4 regions of the Streptomyces peucetius genome follow, and region 2 is predicted to be linked to each of the others. Evidence: riboswitches for the same ligand, from Rfam matches in the RefSeq annotation. Region 2 holds a riboswitch; each other region holds the start of a gene.
What was found. Region 2 has a riboswitch for cyclic di-AMP ahead of OGH68_RS22285 (C40 family peptidase). Riboswitches for the same ligand answer to the same signal wherever they lie in the genome.

Region 1 (5,364 bases), 1.3 Mb from region 2:
ATAGACGATGCGGCGGTGCACGGGCTTCATGCCGTCGCGTGCGTCCGGCAGGGCCCGGGAGTAGATCACCGAGTACGCGTACTCGAGGAAGGAGCCCTGCATTTCGTCCACCACGTCGATGTCGAGGATTCTCTCCTCGAAGTCGTCCGGCGGCGGGGTCTTCGTGCTGCGGCGGGCCATCGCGGCTGCTGCTCCTTCACGTACCAGGTGGGCATCTGACGCCGACCATTGTGGACCGTCCCGCCGACAACGCCGACCGCGACCCGTGTTCCGCATCGCGCCCGGGGCGCGGAACGACGTCGCACCCCAGGGGGAACAACCCGGATCCCGGCCCGGGAACTTCGCCAGGTGTCGGCACGCTTGCATACAGTGGCAGGTGAGGCAGCACTTTCACGTTTTCGCGATCGAAGGGACGTACATGCCCATGGGTCACACGGCCACAGCGCAGGCCGGCTCCGGCGGCCTGACAGCGACCGAGCACCGTCTGGCCAATGGCCTGCGCGTGGTGCTCTCCGAGGACCACCTGACCCCGGTCGCCGCGGTCTGCCTCTGGTACGACGTCGGTTCGCGCCACGAGGTCAAGGGCCGTACAGGACTCGCCCACCTCTTCGAGCACTTGATGTTCCAGGGCTCGGGCCAGGTGAAGGGGAACGGCCACTTCGAGCTGGTCCAGGGAGCCGGCGGTTCGCTGAACGGCACCACCAGCTTCGAGCGGACCAACTACTTCGAGACGATGCCCACCCACCAGCTGGAGCTGGCGCTCTGGCTGGAGGCCGACCGCATGGGCTCGCTGCTGGCCGCCCTCGACGACGAGTCGATGGAGAACCAGCGCGACGTCGTCAAGAACGAGCGCCGCCAGCGGTACGACAACGTGCCGTACGGCACGGCCTTCGAGAGGCTGACCGCCCTCGCCTACCCGCAGGGCCACCCCTACCACCACACCCCGATCGGCTCGATGGCCGACCTGGACGCGGCGACCCTCGAGGACGCCCGGGCCTTCTTCCGTACGTACTACGCACCCAACAACGCGGTGCTGTCGGTCGTCGGCGACATCGACCCCGAGCAGACGCTCGCCTGGATCGAGAAGTACTTCGGGTCCATCCCCTCCCACGACGGCAAGCAGCCGCCCCGTGACGGCACGCTCCCGGAGAACATCGGCGCGCAGCTGCGCGAGGAGGTCGTCGAGGAGGTCCCGGCCCGTGCCCTGATGGCCGCCTACCGCCTTCCGCACGACGGCACCCGCGAGTGCGACGCCGCGGACCTTGCGCTCACGGTCCTCGGCGGCGGGGAGTCCTCCCGGCTCCACAACCGCCTGGTGCGCCGCGACCGGACCGCCGTCGCGGCCGGATTCGGTCTGCTGCGGCTGGCGGGCGCCCCGTCGATGGGCTGGCTGGACGTCAAGACCTCCGGAGGCGTCGAGGTTCCGCAGATCGAGGCCGCCGTCGACGAGGAGCTGGCACGCTTCGCGGCCGAGGGCCCGACGGCGGGGGAGATGGAGCGGGCTCAGGCCCAGCTGGAGCGCGAGTGGCTGGACCGGCTCGGCACGGTCGCGGGCCGCGCCGACGAACTCTGCCGTTACGCGGTGCTGTTCGGCGATCCCCAGCTGGCGCTGACCGCCGTCCAGCGGGTGCTCGACGTCACCGCGGAGGAGGTGCAGGCCGTCGCCAAGGCACGCCTGCATCCCGAGAACAGGGCGGTGCTGGTCTATGAACCGGTCGCCGCGGAAGAGACCGAAGCGGCCGACGGACACGAGCACGAAGGGACGGACCAGTGAGCGACGCTGCCGTGACCATGGACTTCCACCCGCAGCCGACTCCGGGCACCGCCCGGCCCTGGGCCTTCCCGGCCCCCGAGCGCGGCACACTGGACAACGGCCTGACGGTGCTGCGCTGCCACCGCCCCGGCCAGCAGGTGGTGGCCGTCGAGGTCTGCCTCGACGCCCCGCTGGAGGCGGAGCCCGAGGGCCTCGACGGAGTCGCCACGATCATGGCGCGCGCTCTGTCGGAGGGTACGGACAAGCACCCGGCGGAGGAGTTCGCGGCCGAACTGGAACGCTGCGGTGCCACCCTGGACGCCCACGCGGACCACCCCGGGGTGCGGGTGTCGCTGGAGGTGCCGGTCTCCCGGCTCCCCAAGGCTCTCGGCCTGCTCGCCGAGGCGCTGCGCGCGCCCGCCTTCGAGCCGGACGAGGTCGAGCGGCTGGTCCGCAACCGCCTCGACGAGATCCCGCACGAGACGGCGAACCCGGGCCGCCGCGCCGCCAAGCAGCTCGCCAAGGAGCTCTTCCCGTCCTCGCTGCGCGTCTCCCGCCCCCGCCAGGGCACGGAGGAGACGGTGGCCCGGATCGACGCCGCCGCCGTACGCGCCTTCTTCGAGGCCCATGTGCGTCCCGCGACCGCGACCGCCGTGATCGTCGGCGACCTCACCGGCGTCGACCTGGACGCCGTCCTCGGCGACTCGCTCGGCACCTGGACGGGCGACAAGGCCGACCCGCGGCCCGTGCCCGCGGTCACCGCCGACGACACCGGCCGGGTGGTCATCGTGGACCGTCCCGGGGCCGTGCAGACGCAGCTGCTCATCGGCCGGATCGGAGCGGACCGCCACGACCGGGTCTGGCCCGCCCAGGTGCTCGGCACGTACTGCCTCGGCGGCACCCTCACCTCCCGCCTCGACCGGGTGCTGCGCGAGGAGAAGGGCTACACCTACGGCGTACGGGCCTTCGGCCAGGTCCTGCTCTCCGCCCCCGACGGCTCCGGCGCGGCCATGCTCGCCATCAGCGGCTCCGTGGACACGCCCAACACCGGGCCCGCGCTCGAGGATCTGTGGAAGGTGCTCCGCACGCTCGCGGCCGAGGGCCTCACCGACGCCGAACGCGACGTCGCCGTGCAGAACCTGGTGGGCGTCGCCCCGCTGAAGTACGAGACGGCGGCCTCCGTCGCGGCCACCCTGGCCGACCAGGTCGAGCAGCACCTGCCGGACGACTACCAGGCCCAGTTGTACGTTCGGCTGGCGGAGACCGGCACGGTGGAGGCGACCGCGGCGGTCGTGGGCGCCTTCCCGGTGGACCGGCTGGTCACGGTGCTCGTCGGCGACGCGTCGCAGATCGAGGAGCCGGTCAAGGCGCTCGGCATCGGTGAAGTGGCGGTTGTCTCGGGCTGATCGGGAGCCGCCGACCGGATGCAGGGTCGAAAGCGGCGCATTACAGGCAAGTGGCATGCAAGTGGAACCCCGGCTTCGATTCGTTTGCCGGGGTTCCGTTGTATGTCCGTTTTATGGGAGAGGTTGCCTGTCTGCCCTGTGGCATGCGCTACAAAAGGGCCTGTCCGTTTGGTGATCGACGGACGGGATGCCTAGCGTCGGTCCGGCTGTCCGCCTGGAGATCGTCGCGCCCGCGGCGTCGGGCAGTCATCGCCGAGTCCCCGTCAGGCGCGAGCCTGGGGAGCCGGGGACCCATTCGTCCCTGGGGTGAATCGGGCACCTTCGCCTGCGCGGAGGCGCCCGTAGGAGACCTTCCTGCTCCGAACCCGTCAGCTAACCCGGTAGGCGAGAAGGAAGGAAAGGACCAGCCTCTTCATGGCGTTCACCCGTGCCACCGGGAAGCATCGTGCCCCGAGCCGCCTGACGCGCAGGAGCGCGAACCTGGCCGGCGTCGCCGCACTCGCCACCACCGGCGTCGTCGGAAGCTTCGCCTCCCCGGCACTCGCCGCCGACGCCGACGCCCCCTCCGCCGAGGACACCGGCCTCACGCAGATCGTCACCATGGACTCGCTCGCCGACGAGATAGCCGCCCAGGCCGCCGCCCAGAAGAAGGAGGCCGAGGAGGCCGCCGCCAAGGCCCGTGCGCGGGCGAAGGCCGCGGCGGAGGCCAAGCGCAGGGCCGAGGCTCGCGCCGAGGCGGCCCGCGAGGCCGAGGAGCGCGCCGCCCGTGAGGCCGAGCGCAAGCGGCTGAATTCCTTCCGGCTCCCCGTCGCCGGCTCCTACGTGACCACCGGCTACCGCGCCGGTGGCGCCCTGTGGTCCTCCGGCTCGCACTCCGGCGTCGACTTCCGTGCCGCGTCCGGCAGTTCCGTCGTGGCGGTGGGCTCCGGCACCGTCGTCGAGGCGGGCTGGGGCGGCGCGTACGGCAACAACATCGTGATCCGGATGAACGACGGCACCTACACCCAGTACGGCCACCTGTCGTCCATCGGCGTCTTCGTCGGCCAGCAGGTCACCCCGGGCCAGCAGATCGGCCTCTCCGGCTCGACCGGCAACTCGACCGGCCCGCACCTGCACTTCGAGGCGCGGACCACAGCCGAGTACGGCTCCGACATCGACCCGGTCGCCTACCTCCGCTCGCACGGCGTCGCCGTCTAGCGGTCATGCGCAGCCCGCTCGAAGGCCCCCGGCTTCCGCCGGGGGCCTTCGCCGTGTTCCGTGCCGTTTTCACCATTCCGTGATTGCCGCTCCGGCCAAGAGATTTCCGTGGTTTCACGGGCGCCGTCGGAAAACGGCGCGCATTGCAATAGAGTCACGGGAAGGCGCGTCAATCGGTTGCGTTTCGCTCGGATCAAGGCGGAGGTTCGGTCATGCGTATTCCCGCGCACTCGGTATGCACGGCGATCCGTGACGACATCGTCTCCGGTGTCTTCGAGCGCGGCAGCCGGCTCGCCGAGGAGCAGCTCGCCCGCCGCTACGGGGTCTCCCGGGTCCCGGTGCGTGAGGCGCTGCGCACCCTGGAGTCGGAGGGGTTCGTCGTCACCCGGCGGCACGCGGGCGCCTGCGTCGCCGAACCCACGGAGCAGGAAGCCGCCGATCTCCTGGAGATCCGGCTGCTGTTGGAGCCCCTGGGGGCGGCGCGCGCCGCACAGCGCCGCACCGAAGCGCATCTCAAGGTGCTTCGCGGCCTGGTCAGACTGGGGCAGGAGAGGGCGCGGCGGGGGCAGGGCGAAGACCTGCGCTCCCTCGGCAACTGGTTCCACGAGACGCTCGCCCAGTCCTGCGGCAGCCCCGGACTCACCGCGCTGCTCACCCAGTTGCGGCACAAGATCGCCTGGATGTACGTGGTCGAGCACCCGGCCGCGCCGGTCGAGTCGTGGGCCGAGCACGGCGCGATCGTCGACGCCGTGGCGCGCGGTGACGCCGGGCGGGCCCGGGCGCTGACGGCACTGCACGCGGAGCGTGCCGCCGGGGCGCACCGGTTGCGGCGCACCGTGCGGGTGAGGACTTCGCAACATTCCGTAAACACCGCGAGCGGCCGGAATTAACAAAGGGTCTGTACAAAAAGAGGCGTGATGTGATCGGCCTCCTTTCTTTCCTGGATTTCCCTTTCCCGGCGGCAGCCGGAAAGGCGTGCACCGGTTTATGGCGCGCCTGCGTATTTCA
Region 2 (5,364 bases):
GTGGCGACCTCCGCCTCCTGGTACAGCTTGTCGACTTCGGCCCTGACCTGTGCAGGGGTGGGACGGGGCTCGGCGTGGACCGTGCCCTCGAGCGCGGTGCCGGCCGTCGCGCCGGCGAGCGTGATCGTGACCGCGGTACGCGCGGCCGGCCCGCCGAGCGGGTGCCGCCTTGGTTTCCGGTGGGCTGCCACGAGGGCTTCCACGTCCTTCCGTCGTTCTCTGTCGCCGTACCCTTCGCATCCGGCGGCGGGCCGCTCGGGGGAGCGGTCCGCCGCCGGATCTCCCGGCGGTGGCGGCCGAGTGCCGTCCGGCTGCACGACGGCGGGTGGGGAGTCGGCCACCTGGGGCAGGACGCTAGACGTCACGGTCACGGGGGCGGGGTGAAAGGACCGCAAAGTGCCGAAGATGGACACTTGGGACCGGTTGCTGATCACCCGGTGGTCGTCGTGCGTCCGCATTGCCGTAGCCGGCCGACCGATGCGGCGGAGCGGGCCCACCTGCCCGACGGACGGTGATATGGGGAGGGTTAGGCTCCGGCCATGGACGTACTCACCAATGTCTTCGTCGCCCTGCACATCATCGGTATCGCCTCGCTGCTGGGCGGATTCCTGACCCAGATGAAGGCAATGGGAGAGGGCACGGCCCGCTTCAACCCGGCGATGCTGCACGGCGCGCTGACCATGCTGGTCACGGGCGTGGCGCTGGTGGGTCTGAACCAGGCGGACGACCAGGCGGTGAACAACCTCAAGATCGGCATCAAGCTGGCGGTCCTGGTGGTGATCCTGGGCCTGGTGTACGTCAAGCGGGACGAGGAGAAGGTCGACAAGGCGCTGTTCGGCGCGGTCGGCGGCCTGACCGTGGCCAACGTGTTCATCGCCACCCTCTGGACCTGATCCGCGCGGGACGGACCGGTGCCCGGGCGGCCGCGCCGCCCGGGCACTCGTGCGCCGGGATCAGGCGGGGCGGATGCTCCCGTAGACCGGCATGTAGTAGATGGACTCCTCGCGGACGTTCGTGCCCGGCTTGGGGGCGTGGATCATCTTGCCGTCGCCGATGTAGATGCCGACGTGGCTGATGTCGTCGTAGAAGAAGACCAGGTCGCCCGGGAGCAGATCGGCCGTCGCGACCCGGGTGCCGACCTCCACCTGGTCCCAGGTGGTGCGCGGCAGGTCCACCCCGGCGGCCTTCCACGCGGCCTGGGTGAGGCCGGAGCAGTCGTACGAGCTCGGGCCCGACGCACCCCAGACGTACGGCTTGCCGATCTGGGCGCGGGCGAAGGCGAGCACCTTGTCGGCCTTGGCCGCGTAGGTGCCGTCCTCCGTGCCGGTGCCCGGGTCCGTGGTGCCGGTGTCCGGGGCCGTCTCGCGTTCCTGGCGCTGCCGCTCGGCCTCGGCCTCGGCCCTCGCGCGGGCCTCCGCCTCGGCCTTCTCCTGGGCCTTGCGGCGCGCCTCCTCCTCCTTCTTCCGCTCGATCGCGGCGAGCCGTGCCTTCTCCTCCGCAGTCAGCTTCGACAGCAGGGTGCGTGCCTCGGCGAGCTTGGCCTGCACCGTCTGCTTGCTGGTGCGCAGGGCCTCCTGGGAGTCCGTGAGGGACTCGAGCCGCTTCGTCGCCTCCGCGCGCTCTCTGGCGGCTGCCGCCCGCTCGGTCTCGTACTCGGCGACCGCGGTGCGCTGCTGATCCGTCATCCGGTCCATCAGCTGTGTCTGGTCGAAGTACGCCTGCGGACTGTCCGCGAACATCAGCGCGGCGGTGGGCGTGACGGAACCGGTGCGGTACTGGGCGGCCGCGTAGTTGCCGAGGGCCCGGCGCGACTCGTTCAGCTTTTCGGTGCGCACGGCCGCCTCGTCGAGGAGCCGGTCCACCTCTTGGCGCTTCTCGGCGGTGGCTTCCTTCGCCTTGTTGTACTCCTGCGTGGCGCTGCCCGCCTGCCGGTACAGGTCGTCGACCTTCTTCTGCACCTCTTCGATGCTGGGCTTCGGCTCGGAGGGCGCGGCGGTCGCGCTCTGCGTGGAGAGCAGGGTCACACCGGCGAGGGCTGCCGTCGTGAATCCGACGGCGGGGGACTGCTTTGCGGTTCGGCTGCGGGGCTTGCGATGCGACGCCAAGGCCGGCATCTCCTTCTTCCGTGGACCGCCTACCGGGTTAGCTGTCGGGTTCGGGCGAACGGAAGGCGCCCTACGGACCGAGCGGAACGCGGTCCGATTCACCCCGGTACTGCATGGTGGGTCCCCGGTTCCGAACTCCGTGGACGGGAGGCCGGATTCGGCGCAGGCCGCCCGTTCGGCGTGGTTCGCCGGGAGGGGTGCGGGCCGCCTGGTCGAGCACGCTAGCCAACTCGTGCAGCTGCTGTGAAGGTTGATGTTCGATATGTCCGATACATTTTCGTGACCTTTTCTGCGGCCCGCTCCGGGCCGGGCCCCCGGTCACCGATCGGTCGCCCGGTGGATGTGGGCGGTCACCTACCGTGGCCGCCCCTGGTATCCGCGTGCGGCCACGATTGTCGGTCCGGCCGCCTAGACTCGTTAGGCGATGAGCAGCCTCTTTGACGACAGCTTCCTGGCGGACCTCCAGCCCCGAGCGGACGAGCACCCGCCGCCGCCCGAGGAGCCGGCTCCGGAGCAGATTCCGGACGACCTCTTCCAGGGCGCGTTCGACGTGCCTCCGGCCCGCGACGGGTACTACCGCGACGGCGCGCCGCGCCCCGTCGTGGACCCCGCCGCGCTGCTCGAAGGGCTGAACGAACAGCAGCGCGCCGCTGTCGTGCACACCGGGTCGCCCCTGCTCATCGTGGCCGGCGCCGGCTCCGGCAAGACCCGTGTGCTCACGCACCGCATCGCCCATCTGCTGGGGACGCGCCATGTGCACCCCGGCCAGATACTGGCGATCACCTTCACCAACAAGGCCGCCGGCGAGATGAAGGAGCGCGTCGAGCAGCTGGTGGGTCCGCGTGCGAACGCCATGTGGGTCATGACCTTCCACAGCGCGTGCGTGCGCATCCTGCGCCGCGAGTCGAAGAAGCTGGGCTTCACCTCGTCGTTCTCGATCTACGACGCCGCCGACTCGAAGCGGCTGATGTCGCTGGTCTGCCGCGATCTGGACCTGGACCCGAAGAAGTTCCCGCCGAAGTCCTTCAGCGCCAAGATCTCGAACCTGAAGAACGAGCTGATCGACGAGGAGGCCTTCGCCGACCAGGCTCTTGGGGGTACCTCCCAGGCGGGAGGCTCTGAGGGAGGCTTCGAGAAGACGCTGGCCGAGGCGTACCGGATGTACCAGGCGAGGCTGCGCGAGGCCAACGCGCTGGACTTCGACGACATCATCATGACGACGGTCCATCTCCTCCAGGCGTTCCCGGACGTCGCCGAGCACTACCGGCGCCGCTTCCGGCACGTACTGGTCGACGAGTACCAGGACACCAACCACGCTCAGTACACGCTCGTGCGCGAACTGGTGGGCACCGGTTACGAGGACCTGGACCCGGCCGAGCTGTGCGTCGTCGGTGACGCCGACCAGTCGATCTACGCCTTCCGCGGCGCGACCATCCGCAACATCCTCCAGTTCGAGGAGGACTACCCGGACGCGACCACGATCCTGCTGGAGCAGAACTACCGCTCCACCCAGACGATCCTGTCCGCAGCCAACGCCGTCATCGAGCGCAACGAGTCCCGCCGCCCCAAGAACCTGTGGACGAACGCGGGCGAGGGCGCCCAGATCACCGGCTACGTCGCGGACACCGAGCACGACGAGGCCCAGTTCGTCGCCGACGAGATCGACCGGCTCACCGACCAGGGCGAGGCGAAGGCGGGCGACGTCGCCGTCTTCTACCGCACGAACGCACAGTCGCGTGTGTTCGAGGAGATCTTCATCCGCGTCGGCCTGCCCTACAAGGTCGTCGGCGGTGTGCGCTTCTACGAGCGCAAGGAGGTCCGCGACGTGCTGGCCTATCTGCGCGTCCTCGCCAACCCCGAGGACAACGTCCCGCTGCGCCGCATCCTGAACGTTCCGAAGCGCGGCATCGGCGAGCGCGCGGAGGCGATGGTCGACGCGCTGGCGCTGCGCGAGAAGATCACCTTCCCGCAGGCCCTCAAGCGGGTCGACGAGGCCTACGGCATGGCGGCCCGCTCCGCCAACGCGGTCAAGCGGTTCAACGTGCTGATGGAGGAGCTGCGGACGATCGTCGACTCGGGCGCCGGTCCCGCGGTCGTGCTGGAGGCCGTGTTGGAGCGGACCGGCTACCTCGCCGAGCTGCAGGCGTCCACGGACCCGCAGGACGAGACCCGCATCGAGAACCTCCAGGAACTGGCGGCCGTGGCACTCGAGTTCGAGCAGGAGCGCGGGGACGAGGAGGGCGCCGGCACGCTCGCGGAGTTCCTGGAGAAGGTCGCGCTCGTCGCCGACTCCGACCAGATCCCCGACGAGGACGAGGAGGGCACCGGCGTCATCACGCTGATGACCCTGCACACCGCCAAGGGCCTCGAGTTCCCCGTCGTGTTCCTCACCGGTATGGAGGACGGCGTCTTCCCGCACATGCGGGCGCTGGGGCAGACGAAGGAGCTGGAGGAGGAGCGGCGCCTGGCGTACGTGGGCATCACCCGCGCCCGCGAGCGGCTCTACCTGACCCGCTCGTCGATGCGCAGTGCCTGGGGCCAGCCCTCGTACAACCCGCCCTCGCGGTTCCTCGAGGAGATCCCCGAGCGGCATCTGACCTGGAAGCGGACGGGCCCGATGGCCGCCCCTGCCGGGCCCACGTCCGGCATCGCGTCCTCGTTGTCGTCCGCGCGTTCGCGCGGCGGTGCCTCGGGCTTCGCCACCCGGCGTACGAGCGACAAGCCGGTGATCTCGCTGGCGGTGGGCGACCGGGTCACGCACGACCAGTTCGGCCTGGGGACCGTGATCGAGGTCAAGGGCTCCGGCTCGGAGGCACAGGCGACGATCGACTTCGGGGACGAGAAGCCGAAGCGGCTGTTGCTGCGGTACGCGCCGGTCGAGAAGCTCTGACGCAAGGCGGGCTCGCTGCTCGTCGGGTTCGCGGTTCGTCGGGCTCGCTGCTCTGCCGAAACCGGTGGGCGGCGATCGATGAGTTTCCGTGTGATCCGCGGTCTTCACTGACAGTTGGTGCACGCGGCCGCGAGGCCGGCCACAACGGCACCTGCCGCACTGCTGAGAACCAGTCACGAGATCCAGGAGATCCACGATGCGCACCCTGATCAGCACCGCCTTCGTCTCGCTCGACGGCGTGATGGAGGCCCCCGGCGGGGAGCCCGGTTACCGGAACTCGGGCTGGACCTTCAAGGACATGGAGTTCGTCCCGGAGGCATTCGAGATCAAAGGCCGGGAGCAGAAGGAAGCCACCGCGATGCTGCTGGG
Region 3 (5,364 bases), 1.0 Mb from region 2:
GGATGAAGGCGGCGCGCGTCGGGCCCCGTGGTTCGTGCGTGCCCTGCCCGTCGCGATGATCGTCGCAGGGGTGGTCTTCGACATGCTGACACCGCCTCGTTTCACCGCGGTGCCGCTCTTCGCCGCCGCGCCCCTTCTCGCCGCCCCTCTCGTCTCGTTCGTGGCGACCCTGCTCATGGGTGTCGCCGCGATCCTGGGGGTGAGCGGCATGCACGTCTACAACGGGACCGCCGCGCAGATCACCGCGGCCACCGAGACCACCACGGTGCTCACCGTCGCCGCTCTGGCCCTGGTCATCAACAGGGTCGTACAGCGCAGAGGCGAGCAGCTGGCCTCGGCGCGGGTGATCGCCGAGACCGCGCAGCGGGCCGTGCTGCCCGCGCCGGCCGAGCGGATCGGCGGCCTGCACATCGCCGCCCGGTACGAGGCGGCGCAGGAGGGCGCCTTCATCGGCGGCGACCTGTTCGCGGTGCAGGACACCCCGCACGGTGTGCGGCTCCTCGTGGGCGACGTCCGGGGCAAGGGGCTGGGGGCGGTGGCGACCGTGGCGGTCGTCATCGGCGCGTTCCGCGAGGCCGCGGAGCAGGAGCGCTCGCTCGAGGGTGTGGGGCAGCGGCTGGAGCGCGCGCTCAAGCGGGAGGGGGACCGGCGCGAGGGCCTGGACGCGGTGGAGGGCTTCACCACGGCCGTGCTGGGCGAGATTCCCCGCGGCCGTCCGCTGGTGCGGCTGGTGAACCGGGGGCATCCGGAGCCGCTGGTGCTGCATGCCGACGGGGGGCTGGACGTGCTCCGTCCGCCGCAGGCGGCGCTGCCGCTCGGCATGGGTGATCTGGGGGAGTGGCCGGACCGGGCGGCGGAGTATCCGCTGCCCGACGGGGCGACGCTGCTGCTCTACACGGACGGGGTGACGGAGGCGCGCGACGACCGCGGCGTCTTCTACGACCCGGTGGAACGGCTCACCGGGCGGCTCTTCCCGGGGCCGGGGGAGCTGCTGGACGCACTCGTCGACGACGTACGCCGGTACACCGGCGGCGGCTCGAACGACGACATGGCTCTGCTGGCCGTCGGCCGTCCGGCTCGGGGCCAGCCGGAGCGGCGCAGGATTGTGCCGGTGGTTCCTCCGGCGGTCTGAGCCGACGGCGGAAGCGGATGTCGTCCTCTTCCCGAGGGCCGTCGGACCGTCCGTCAGCCGCCGGCCCGCGTGTCGTCGGACCGCCCGTCGGCCCTCGGCCCGCGCGTCAACCGGCCCGCGCGCCGTCGGCGCCTCGACCCGCGGGCCGGCCTCGGTCGTCCTTACGGCCTGTGACCCAAGGGCACCTCTCCGCATAACATTTGACACACCGTCAGGAAAAGGTCTCTGTCCGATGTTTGATCAAGTCGCCCGATTCTGAGTGCCTCTGTCACGTTAAGTCCCCGTCGAAATCGCTAATGATCAGTCGGAACAGCTTGGAATCCGGCCCCGCCGTCTATTAACGTTCGATAACGCAGCGCGGTCGTCCCAGCCGTCGTCAGAGGCGGCACCGCGCGCACGCGCCGAATCCCGCAAGGGAACCGGGGAACCACCAATTGGGGTGAATCGGGCACCTTTTGCCGCTCAGTCCGCGGTCGAGGCGCCCGTAGGAGACCTTCCTGCTCCGAACCCGTCAGCTAACCCGGTAGGCGAGAAGGAAGGAAGGAGAACGCCTTCGTGGCGTCCAACATGCCTGCCCCAGAGGCCCGCTTCGCGTCCGAACGCATCGGTGACGACGCACCCGAGCGGACCTGGGAGGAATGGAATCCCACAGAGGAGTCCATCCGCCCGGTGCGCGGCCGGCACCGTGTCATCAAGCAGCGCGGCGGACTCGCCCGCAGCTCCACGGTGCTCGGCGTCGGTGTGATCGCCGCGGTCGGCGCGGGTGGCATAGCCACCGCGCAGGACAAGCCGGCGGTCTCCATTTCCCTTCCCGACGCCATCACGGACAATCTTCCCGACGCCAAGTCCCTGCCGGGCGTGGGCTCGTTGGTGTCCGACGACTCGGATTCCGACGCCGCGGCGGACGTGAACACCGCCCCGCTGACCGCCGCGACCACGGTGGCCGACGGTGGCGACGGCTCCGCCCGGGCGACGGGCGCGGGCGAGGCGTTGCGGGCCCGCATCCTCGCGCAGGCCGAGCAGCAGCAGGCCGCCGCGGACGCGGAGGCCAAGGCCGCCGCGGAGAAGGCCGCCGCCGAACAGGCCGCGGCCGCTGCGGAAAAGCAGCAGAGCGAGGCAGAGGCCAAGGCCGCGGAAGAGAAGCGCAAGGCGGAAGAGGCCGCCCGGGCCAAGGCGGAGGCCGAGCGTCTCGCCGAGCTCGCGAGGAGCTTCTCCCTGCCCACCTCCTCGTACACGATCACCTCCACCTTCGGCGAGTCCGGCTCCATGTGGTCCTCCGGCCAGCACACCGGCCTGGACTTCGCCGCCCCGACCGGCACCCCGGTCAAGGCCGTGCACAGCGGCACGGTCAAGTCCGCGGGGTGGTCCGGCTCGTACGGCTACCGCATCGTCCTCGAACTCGACGACGGCACCGAGGTCCTGTACGCCCACCTGTCGTCCATGACGGCGAGCGCGGGCCAGAAGGTCACCACCGGCGAGACGATCGGGCGTGTCGGCGCCACCGGCAACGTCACCGGGCCCCATCTGCACCTCGAGGTGCACACCGCGGGCGGCTCCGGCATCGACCCGATGGCCTGGCTGCGCGGCAAGGGCCTCACGATCTGATCCCTGCCCGGTACGGGGCTCCGCATGCTCTCCCATGCGCTTCTCCGTGCCGGGCATCTCCATGTCTCCGGCATTCCTGCCGCACCCCCCGACGCCAGGGCTGCCGGGCTGTGCCCGGGCACCCGCCGCCGATGGGGCGTCCGCGCTGTCGCGGCCGCCGACGCGGGTCAGTAGCGGTACGGGTTGTAGCCGCCGTAGTTCCGGTACGGCGGCGGCACCGGCACCCGGCTCGTCGCCCGGGCCGCGTACGCCAGTGACGGACCCGCCACCTGTCTGCGCTGCCACAGGTGGTGCAGCAGTTCCTGCTCGCGCTCCGCGAAGTCCGGGTCCGCCGCGCCCCGGTGTGCCCGGCGGCGCAGAAAGGCCAGTGACGTCGCGAACGCCTCGTACTCCGACACCGCGTGGCCGGCGGCCGGGCCGTACGTGCGCCGGGCGAAGTCACGCGCCAGCGTGCGGGCGCGCATCGACGAAAGGGCGCGCGGCTCGGACGCCGGCATCCAGCCCGCCGCGGCATAGGCGGGGAGCTCGTCGGATATCGTGCGCAGCTCGCGCTGGCGGGTCCATATCGTCAGCCAGGTGAGCAGCCCGAACGCCGGCACCATGAACGCCCCGTACACCGCGTAGAAGCCCCACGGGCCGAGCATCGACGCCGAGCCGTTCCACAGGGCGTGCATGCCCATCGCGAGGGCAAGACCCAGGAGCGGCAGGGCGATACGCCGCAGACGCCGGTGGTGGCGCGCGCCGAGCGCGGCGACACCGAAGCCGAGGCCCGTGAGCACGGTGAAGAGCGGATGGGCGAACGGTGACATCACGACCCGTACGAAGAAGGTCGCGGCGGTCACCGACGCGAAGCCGGAGGTGCCCGTCGACTGGTCCTCGTCGAACGCGCTGCCCAGGTAGAGGATGTTCTCCGTGAAGGCGAAGCCGGTGGCGGTGAAGCCGGCGACCACCACGCCGTCCACGAGTCCGGTGAAGTCCCGTCTGCGGAAGACGAAGATCAGCAGGATCGCTGCGGCCTTCGCGCTCTCCTCGACCACGGGCGCTATGACCGTCGCCCCGATGGTGTCGGCGGAAGCCGGATCGGCGGTCGCCGTCGCTATCCAGCGGGTCGCGAACGTGTTCGCGATGATCGCGATCAGGGCCGCGGCGCAGGCGCCCCAGGCGAAGGCGAAGAGGAGGTTCCGCCAGGGGCCTGGCTCGACCCGGTCCAGCCAGCGGAACGCGGCCAGCAGCAGCGGGACGGGCAGTGTCGCCAGAGCCAGGCCGACCACGAACCCGTGGGTGCCGGTCTGTTCCCGCACCAGCACCAGGATCACCAGGCCGCAGAGGGCGAGCAGCGTGATCACCGCACCGGCGCGGACCGCCCTGCTGCGCCAGAACCTCGAGGCCGCCAGGGGCCGGTAGCGCCGGCGCGCGGGCTCGGGGACCTCGGTGAGCAGCGCGTCGACATGCTCCTGGCGGCACGCCGGCAGCACCGGGTGCGACGGCACCGCGGCGCTGGGCGGGCGGTGCTGCGATGGCTGCGCGGACGAGTCGGACACCCGTCGACCCTAACCAGACGCACTGACAACCGGCGACGGCGCGAGACGCATCCCGGGCACCGGAGCACCCGTCAGTCCTGCGGCTGAACCCGGCGGAAGAGCAGGTCGTGCACCTTGTGGCCCTTGTCGAGGCCCTGGCCCTCGAAGCGGGTCAGCGGACGGAACGCGGGACGTGGCGCGAAACCGCCGTCGTCCCGGGTGTTCTCGAAGTGCGGGTGCGCGGACAGCACTTCGAGCATCTGCTCGGCGTACGGCTCCCAGTCGGTCGCGCAGTGCAGGACCGCGCCGGGCTTGAGCCGCTGGGCGGCGAGGGTGAGGAAGTCCGGCTGGATCAGCCGGCGCTTGTGGTGCCGCTTCTTGGGCCACGGGTCCGGGAAGTAGACGCGTATGCCGTCGAGCGAGCGGGGCGGCAGCATCTCCCGCAGCAGGATGATCGCGTCGCCGTTGGCCACCCGGATGTTGGTCAGGCCGTTCCGCTCCGCCAGGGCCAGGAGATTGCCCTGGCCGGGGGTGTGCACGTCGACCGCGAGGATTCCAGTGCCGGGGTCGTCGGCGGCCATCTGTGCGGTGGCCTCGCCCATCCCGAAGCCGATCTCCAGGACGACCGGCAGTCCGCCGAACATCTCGTCGAGGTCCAGCACCCGGTGCCCGTCGATGTCCATGCCCCACACCGGCCACAGCCGCTGCAGCGCATCGCCCTGCCCGGCGGTGACCCGGCTCCGCCGCGGCTGGAAGCTGCGGATACGACGCTCGTGATGCGATCCGGCCGGGTCGGCGGCCGGCCCGCCGGGAAAGCGCGGCTCGCCCTTGGCGCGGATGGGGTGGCGGAGGGCGTGGGGGGTGGTGTTACGGGGCTCAGACACAGTGCTCCCGATTCTACGAGGGCGCGAGCGGTGACGGCTCCGGGGCGCCCGCCCCGCGCCGGGGGCGCGAGCGGTGGCCGCCCTGTGGCGCCCGCCGACGCCGAGGGGCGCGGCGCCCGACGCGAGGCCGCGACGTACCCGAGGCCGGACAGGAGGGAAGGCGGGGCCGGGTACGCGAGGCCGGAGGTGCGCGAGGCCGGACGGGCCGCCGGGTGGGTACGCG
Region 4 (5,364 bases), 2.5 Mb from region 2:
CCGCAGGCGCTCGCGTGTCTCGGGAGCGAGCCGCAGGCCCTCGGAGAGATAGCGCTCCGTGGTGCCCCAGTTCTCCTCGATGGCGTCGAACGCGGCGGCCAGATACTCCGCGCGGGCGTCGAAGAGCGGGCTGAGCAGCTCCATCACCTCCGGGGACATCGCGTCGGGGGAGCTGTCGCTGCGCCGGACCTTGTAACGTCGGTGCGGGTCGTTGGACTTGAGGTAGTCGGCCTCGATGGCGTCCCGCTCCACCCCGACGGCGAGGAGGGAGACGGCGATCGACAGACCGGCACGGTCCTTGCCCGCGGCGCAGTGCATCAGGGCCGGGACGCTGTCCTCGGCCAGGGCGTGCAGGACCTGGCTGTGCTCCGCCGTCCGCTCCTTGATGATCATCCGGTACGAGGCGATCATGCGCCCGGCGCCCTTGCCGTCGGCGAGGATCGCCTTGAGCTGGTCCAGGTTCCCGTCGCGGACCATCTTCCAGAACTCGGCGCCGTCCGCCGGGTCGCTCAGCGGCAGATTCACATTGCGCACGCCGGGGAGCTCGACGTCCGGCCCCTCCAGCCGCTGGTCGGCGGCGTTGCGGAAGTCGAAGATCGTGTGGAGCCCGAGACCCGACAGGAACGCGGTGTCGGCCGCGGTCGCGTGCGCGAGGTGGCCGCTGCGGAACAGTCTCCCGGAACGCACCCGCCGTCCGTCCACCGTCGGCAGGCCGCCCACGTCGCGGAAGTTGCGGACCCCGGACAGTGCGGGCTCTGACGAGGGGGCCTGCGGCAGCTGCTGCGTCACGGGGACTCCTTCGGGGGACGGTGGCCGGCGTTGCTCGCCGGCGACGGCGCGGCCTCGACCATACGACACAGGTTCATCAGCCAATCATCTTGTCCTTCGTTCACCGGGGTTGACGAGCCCGTGTGCCTGCCGGGCGTTGCCCCGGGTGGGTCGCACAGCGGATGATGTTCGGGTCTGTGCGGGACTGTGAGAATCTGAGGGGCCGAATGATCGAGAACATGGGCAAAGGGCGTACGTGGGTCCTCTCCGGCCCCGAGAGCAGTTACGCCCTCCATCTCACCGACGCGGACGAGCTCGTCCACCTCCACTGGGGCGCCCGCATCACGGCCGCCGACGCCGAAGCCCTGGCCGCGCAGGGGCCGCCGCCCTACTGGCCCTTCGAGTCCCAGCTCGACGGCCGCGAGGAGTATCCCGTCGAGGGCGGCCCCAGGTTCGCCCGCCCGGCGCTGTCGGTCCGCACCGAGGACGTGCGCGGCACCGAGTGGGTCTTCGACGGCTGGGTCGCCGAGGACGACGAGCTGCGGCTGCGCTTCACCGACGCCCTGGCGGGCCTCGGCCTGACCCTGCACTACCGCATGCGGGACGACTCCGACGTGATCGAACGCTGGGTCACCGTCGTCCATGAGGGCACCGGGCCGGCGCTCGAACTTCTCCGGGCGGACGCCGCCGCCTGGACCCTGCCGATGCGCGACGCGTGGCGGCTCTCCCAGCTGCACGGGCGCTGGGCCGCCGAGTCCCGCCTGGTGCGCTCCGCGCTCACGTACGGCGAGAAGATCATCGGCAGCCGGCGGGGCCACACCGGCCACCAGCACCTGCCGTGGGTCGCCCTGGACGCGGAAGGCGCCACGGAGGAACGGGGTGAGGTGTACGGCTGCGCGCTCGGCTGGTCCGGTTCCTGGCGGATCTCCGTCCAGCAGCTGCCGGACAAGGCGGTGCAGATCACCGGCGGGGCCGGTCACGACGATTCCGGGCTGCTGCGGCTCGAGCCGGGGCAGACGTACACCTCACCCGTCTTCGCCGGCCTGTGGAGCGACGGCGGGTTCGGCGGGGCGAGCAGGGCCTGGCACGCCTGGCAGCTCGCCCATGTGATCCCCGGTGCCCAGGAGGCGCGCCCGGTGCTCTACAACTCGTGGGAGGCGACCGGCTTCGACATCTCGGAACAGCAGCAGCTGGCCCTCGCCCGGCGCGCCGCCGGGATCGGGGTCGAGCTGTTCGTCGTGGACGACGCCTGGTTCGGGCGGCGCACCAGCGACCGGGCCGGACTCGGCGACTGGACACCCAACCCGGACCGCTTCCCCGACGGACTGGCGCCGCTCGCCCGTGAAGTGCACGGGCTCGGCATGCGGTTCGGGATCTGGGTGGAGCCGGAGATGGTCAACGCGGACAGCGATCTCTACCGAGCGCATCCCGACTGGGTCCAGCACCACCCCGGCCGGGTGCGCACCGAATTCCGCAACCAGCTCGTGCTGAACCTCGCGCGTGAGGACGTCCGGGACCACCTCTGGGAGCAGCTGGACGCCCTGCTGTCGAGCGCGCCCGTCGACTATGTGAAGTGGGACTTCAACCGCTGCTTCACCGATGCGGGCTGGCCGGGGGAGCCGTATCCGCAGAAGCTGTGGACCTGCCACGTCGAGGGCTTTTACGCGCTGCTGGACCGGTTGCGGGCGGCGCATCCGGGCGTCGCCTTCGAGTCCTGCTCCGGAGGGGGCGGCCGGATCGACCTCGGGGTCCTCGGGCGCACCGACCAGGTATGGACCTCGGACAACACCGACCCGCTGGACCGGCTGGCCGTCCAGCACGGCTTCAGCCAGCTGCATCCGGCCCGGGTCATGGCGGCCTGGGTGACCGACAGCCCCAACGTCCAGCTCAACGGCCGCCGCAGCAGTCTGCGCTTCCGTTTCGTCAGTGCCATGGCCGGGGTGCTGGGCGTCGGGGGAGACCTCACCGGGTGGAGCGAGGCGGAGCTCGCGGAGGCACGCGACTGGGTCCGGCTCTACAAGGAGATCAGGCCGGTGGTCCAGCACGGCGAGCTGTACCGGCTGCGGGCCCCGGAGGGCGGGCTCAGCGCCGTGCAGTACGTCCGGGGCGGGGAGACGGTCGTGCTCGCGCTGCTCGAGGCGCAGCGGTACGGCGAACGGCCGCCGGCGCTCCGGCTGCGCGGCATCGACCCGGCCGCCGCCTACGAATGTCTGGACACCGGAGTCGTCCATCAGGGCGGGGTGCTGCTGCACCACGGACTGCACACCGGGCTGAAGGGCGATCTGGACGCCACCGTGATCCGGCTGCGGCGGATGTGATCCGGCCTCCGCCAATTCCCTTTACGCGTACGGAGTCAGGGGATTCCTCACGGCTCGGAGTGACGGGCGTCACCCGGATCTGTGCCGGCGGGCGTCTCGGCGAAACCGGCAGGGCGCGACTTGATGGGCAAGTGCGGGACTAGATGCTCAAATGCATCTTCTGTCCGAATTGGCTGGTTCGATATAACGTGCCCCGTAAGCAGGGGAGATGGGCTCCGGCTGGTGAGCAGCGTCATATTCGTGACGTTGTGTGGCCGGGGCCTGGGGGTGAATTCCGTTGCCGGCGCGGCAATTGAAGGAGCGTCGTCCACGGAGGGTGACCGGAAATACCCGGGTGATATCGGACTTCGCATTGCTCGCGGAAAGACGCGGCTTGTCCAGGACTGTCCGACTCGCCTACGGTCACGCTCAATCCGGACGGACCGCCTAATCCTGCCGCCGGCCGGAATTCGAACCCACCCACGCGTGGCAGGAGCGGGGGACCCAGGTAGTACGCCGATTCCGGAAAATCCGGACGGCTTGGGGTGAAGTCGTGCAAGTCGCTCGACCGGGCACCTCCAGCCCGAACCCGACAGCTCACCTCGTAGGCGCCGGAGAGGAATGCGCCATGCCCGCCAAGGGTAAGCACCGTCGTTTCAAGTCCAACCCGTTCACCCGCGGCTTCGTCATCGCCGGCACGGGCGGCGCCGCCATCGCGCTCCCGCTGTTCGGCGCCACCGCCGCCGCCACCGCTGCCCCGGCGGCGGCTCCGGCCGCCGCGGCACAGAAGGCCGCTGCCCCGGCCCTCGCCGAGTCGGCGCTGCCGGCCGCCAAGAAGGCCCCGAAGATCTACACCGTCGTCGCCGGCGACTACCTGTCGAAGATCGCCGAGGAGCAGGACGTCCGAGGCGGCTGGAAGCAGCTCTTCAACGACAACCGCCGCGCCATCGGTGCGAACCCGTCGCTGATCCACCCGGGCCTGGAGCTGACCATCGGCGCCAAGTCCAAGGCGAAGAACGACCCCGAGCCCCGCTCCGAGTCAAAGGCCCGCCCCTCGCGTGACGACTCGCGGGCCGCCGCGCCCGAGGAGCAGGCCCCGAAGGCTCCCGCGAAGGCGGCTCCCGCGAAGGCGGCGCCCGCCAAGGAGGCTCCTGTGAAGGAGGCCTCGGCGCCGGCGTCCTCGTCCGGCTTCAGCGCTCCGGTCGACGCGGCCGTCACCACGCCGTACCGCGCCTCCGGCGCGATGTGGTCCAGCGGCTACCACACCGGTGTGGACTTCGCCGCCTCCTCGGGCACCTCCGTCAAGGCCATCGGCGCGGGCACCGTCGTCTCCGCCGGCTGGGGCGGCGCGTACGGCAACGAGGTCGTCATCCAGCACACGGACGGCACCTACTCCCAGTACGCCCACCTTTCCTCCCTGGCCGTCTCCAGCGGCCAGTCCGTGAGCGGCGGCCAGCAGATCGGTCTGTCCGGCTCCACCGGCAACTCCTCCGGCCCGCACCTGCACTTCGAGGTCCGCACCGGCCCCTCCTACGGCTCGGACATCGACCCGGTCGCCTACCTGCGCGAGCACGGAGTCTCCCTCTGATCCGTCCGGCACGCCGCACGGCACTGCCGCCCGGCCCCCGTTCCGCATCGGCGGAGCGGGGGCTTCCGCGTCTTCCGGCCGGGCCGAACCTGACGGGTGGTAAAGATCACCCCCCGTCAACCCCTCCTTACGGTCGCGTAAGTCACATCCGTAAAGGAAAGATGTGCTCTCGTGGCAGACGATTCGAGAACAGAGAACAGTGACGCATTCGGGTCGTACGCGGCGATCGGTGACAGCTTCACCGAGGGCGTAGGCGACCTTGGACCCGACGGCAGATTCGTCGGGTGGGCGGACCGCTTCGCGGTCCTGCTCGCCGACCGCATGCCGGAACACACCTTCCGGTACGCCAACCTCGCCGTACGCGGGCGGCTCCTCGACCAGATCGTCGAGGAGCAGGTGCCGAGGGCCCGGGAACTCGCGCCCGACCTCGTCACCTTCTGCGCCGGCGGCAACGACATCATCCGGCCCGGCTCCGACCCGGACGACGTCGCCGAACGCTTCGAACGGGCCGTCGCCGACCTCACGGGCTCGGTCGGCACCGTCATGGTGACGACCGGCTTCGACACCCGCGACGTGCCGGTCCTGCGCCACCTGCGCGGCAAGATCGCCACGTACACCGCGCATGTGCGGGCCATCGCCGACCGCTACGACTGCCCGGTGCTGGACCTGTGGTCGCTCAGGTCCGTCCAGGACCGGCGGGCCTGGGACTCC

Region 1: linked by a shared signal. The riboswitch ahead of OGH68_RS27905 (M23 family metallopeptidase) and the one ahead of OGH68_RS22285 (C40 family peptidase) in region 2 are both predicted to bind cyclic di-AMP.
Region 3: linked by a shared signal. The riboswitch ahead of OGH68_RS17285 (M23 family metallopeptidase) and the one ahead of OGH68_RS22285 (C40 family peptidase) in region 2 are both predicted to bind cyclic di-AMP.
Region 4: linked by a shared signal. The riboswitch ahead of OGH68_RS32895 (M23 family metallopeptidase) and the one ahead of OGH68_RS22285 (C40 family peptidase) in region 2 are both predicted to bind cyclic di-AMP.

Annotation. Positions count from the first base shown of each region.
Region 1 is NZ_CP107567.1:6,129,874-6,135,237, forward strand. Features, by position in the region: gene OGH68_RS27890 (DNA topoisomerase (ATP-hydrolyzing) subunit A) at 1-180, opposite strand, end outside; gene OGH68_RS27895 (M16 family metallopeptidase) at 425-1,774, shown strand; gene OGH68_RS27900 (M16 family metallopeptidase) at 1,792-3,159, shown strand; cyclic di-AMP (ydaO/yuaA leader) riboswitch at 3,400-3,561, shown strand; gene OGH68_RS27905 (M23 family metallopeptidase) at 3,574-4,356, shown strand; gene OGH68_RS27910 (GntR family transcriptional regulator) at 4,569-5,246, shown strand.
Region 2 is NZ_CP107567.1:4,809,299-4,814,662, forward strand. Features, by position in the region: gene OGH68_RS22275 (NlpC/P60 family protein) at 1-191, opposite strand, end outside; gene OGH68_RS22280 (hypothetical protein) at 540-893, shown strand; gene OGH68_RS22285 (C40 family peptidase) at 954-2,114, opposite strand; cyclic di-AMP (ydaO/yuaA leader) riboswitch at 2,116-2,278, opposite strand; gene pcrA (DNA helicase PcrA) at 2,530-4,995, shown strand; gene OGH68_RS22295 (dihydrofolate reductase family protein) at 5,192-5,364, shown strand, end outside.
Region 3 is NZ_CP107567.1:3,776,307-3,781,670, reverse strand. Features, by position in the region: gene OGH68_RS17290 (PP2C family protein-serine/threonine phosphatase) at 1-1,132, shown strand, start outside; cyclic di-AMP (ydaO/yuaA leader) riboswitch at 1,522-1,677, shown strand; gene OGH68_RS17285 (M23 family metallopeptidase) at 1,688-2,737, shown strand; gene OGH68_RS17280 (PrsW family intramembrane metalloprotease) at 2,905-4,278, opposite strand; gene trmB (tRNA (guanosine(46)-N7)-methyltransferase TrmB) at 4,350-5,141, opposite strand.
Region 4 is NZ_CP107567.1:7,285,347-7,290,710, forward strand. Features, by position in the region: gene OGH68_RS32885 (tyrosine-protein phosphatase) at 1-789, opposite strand, end outside; gene OGH68_RS32890 (alpha-galactosidase) at 996-3,086, shown strand; cyclic di-AMP (ydaO/yuaA leader) riboswitch at 3,533-3,689, shown strand; gene OGH68_RS32895 (M23 family metallopeptidase) at 3,694-4,653, shown strand; gene OGH68_RS32900 (SGNH/GDSL hydrolase family protein) at 4,825-5,364, shown strand, end outside.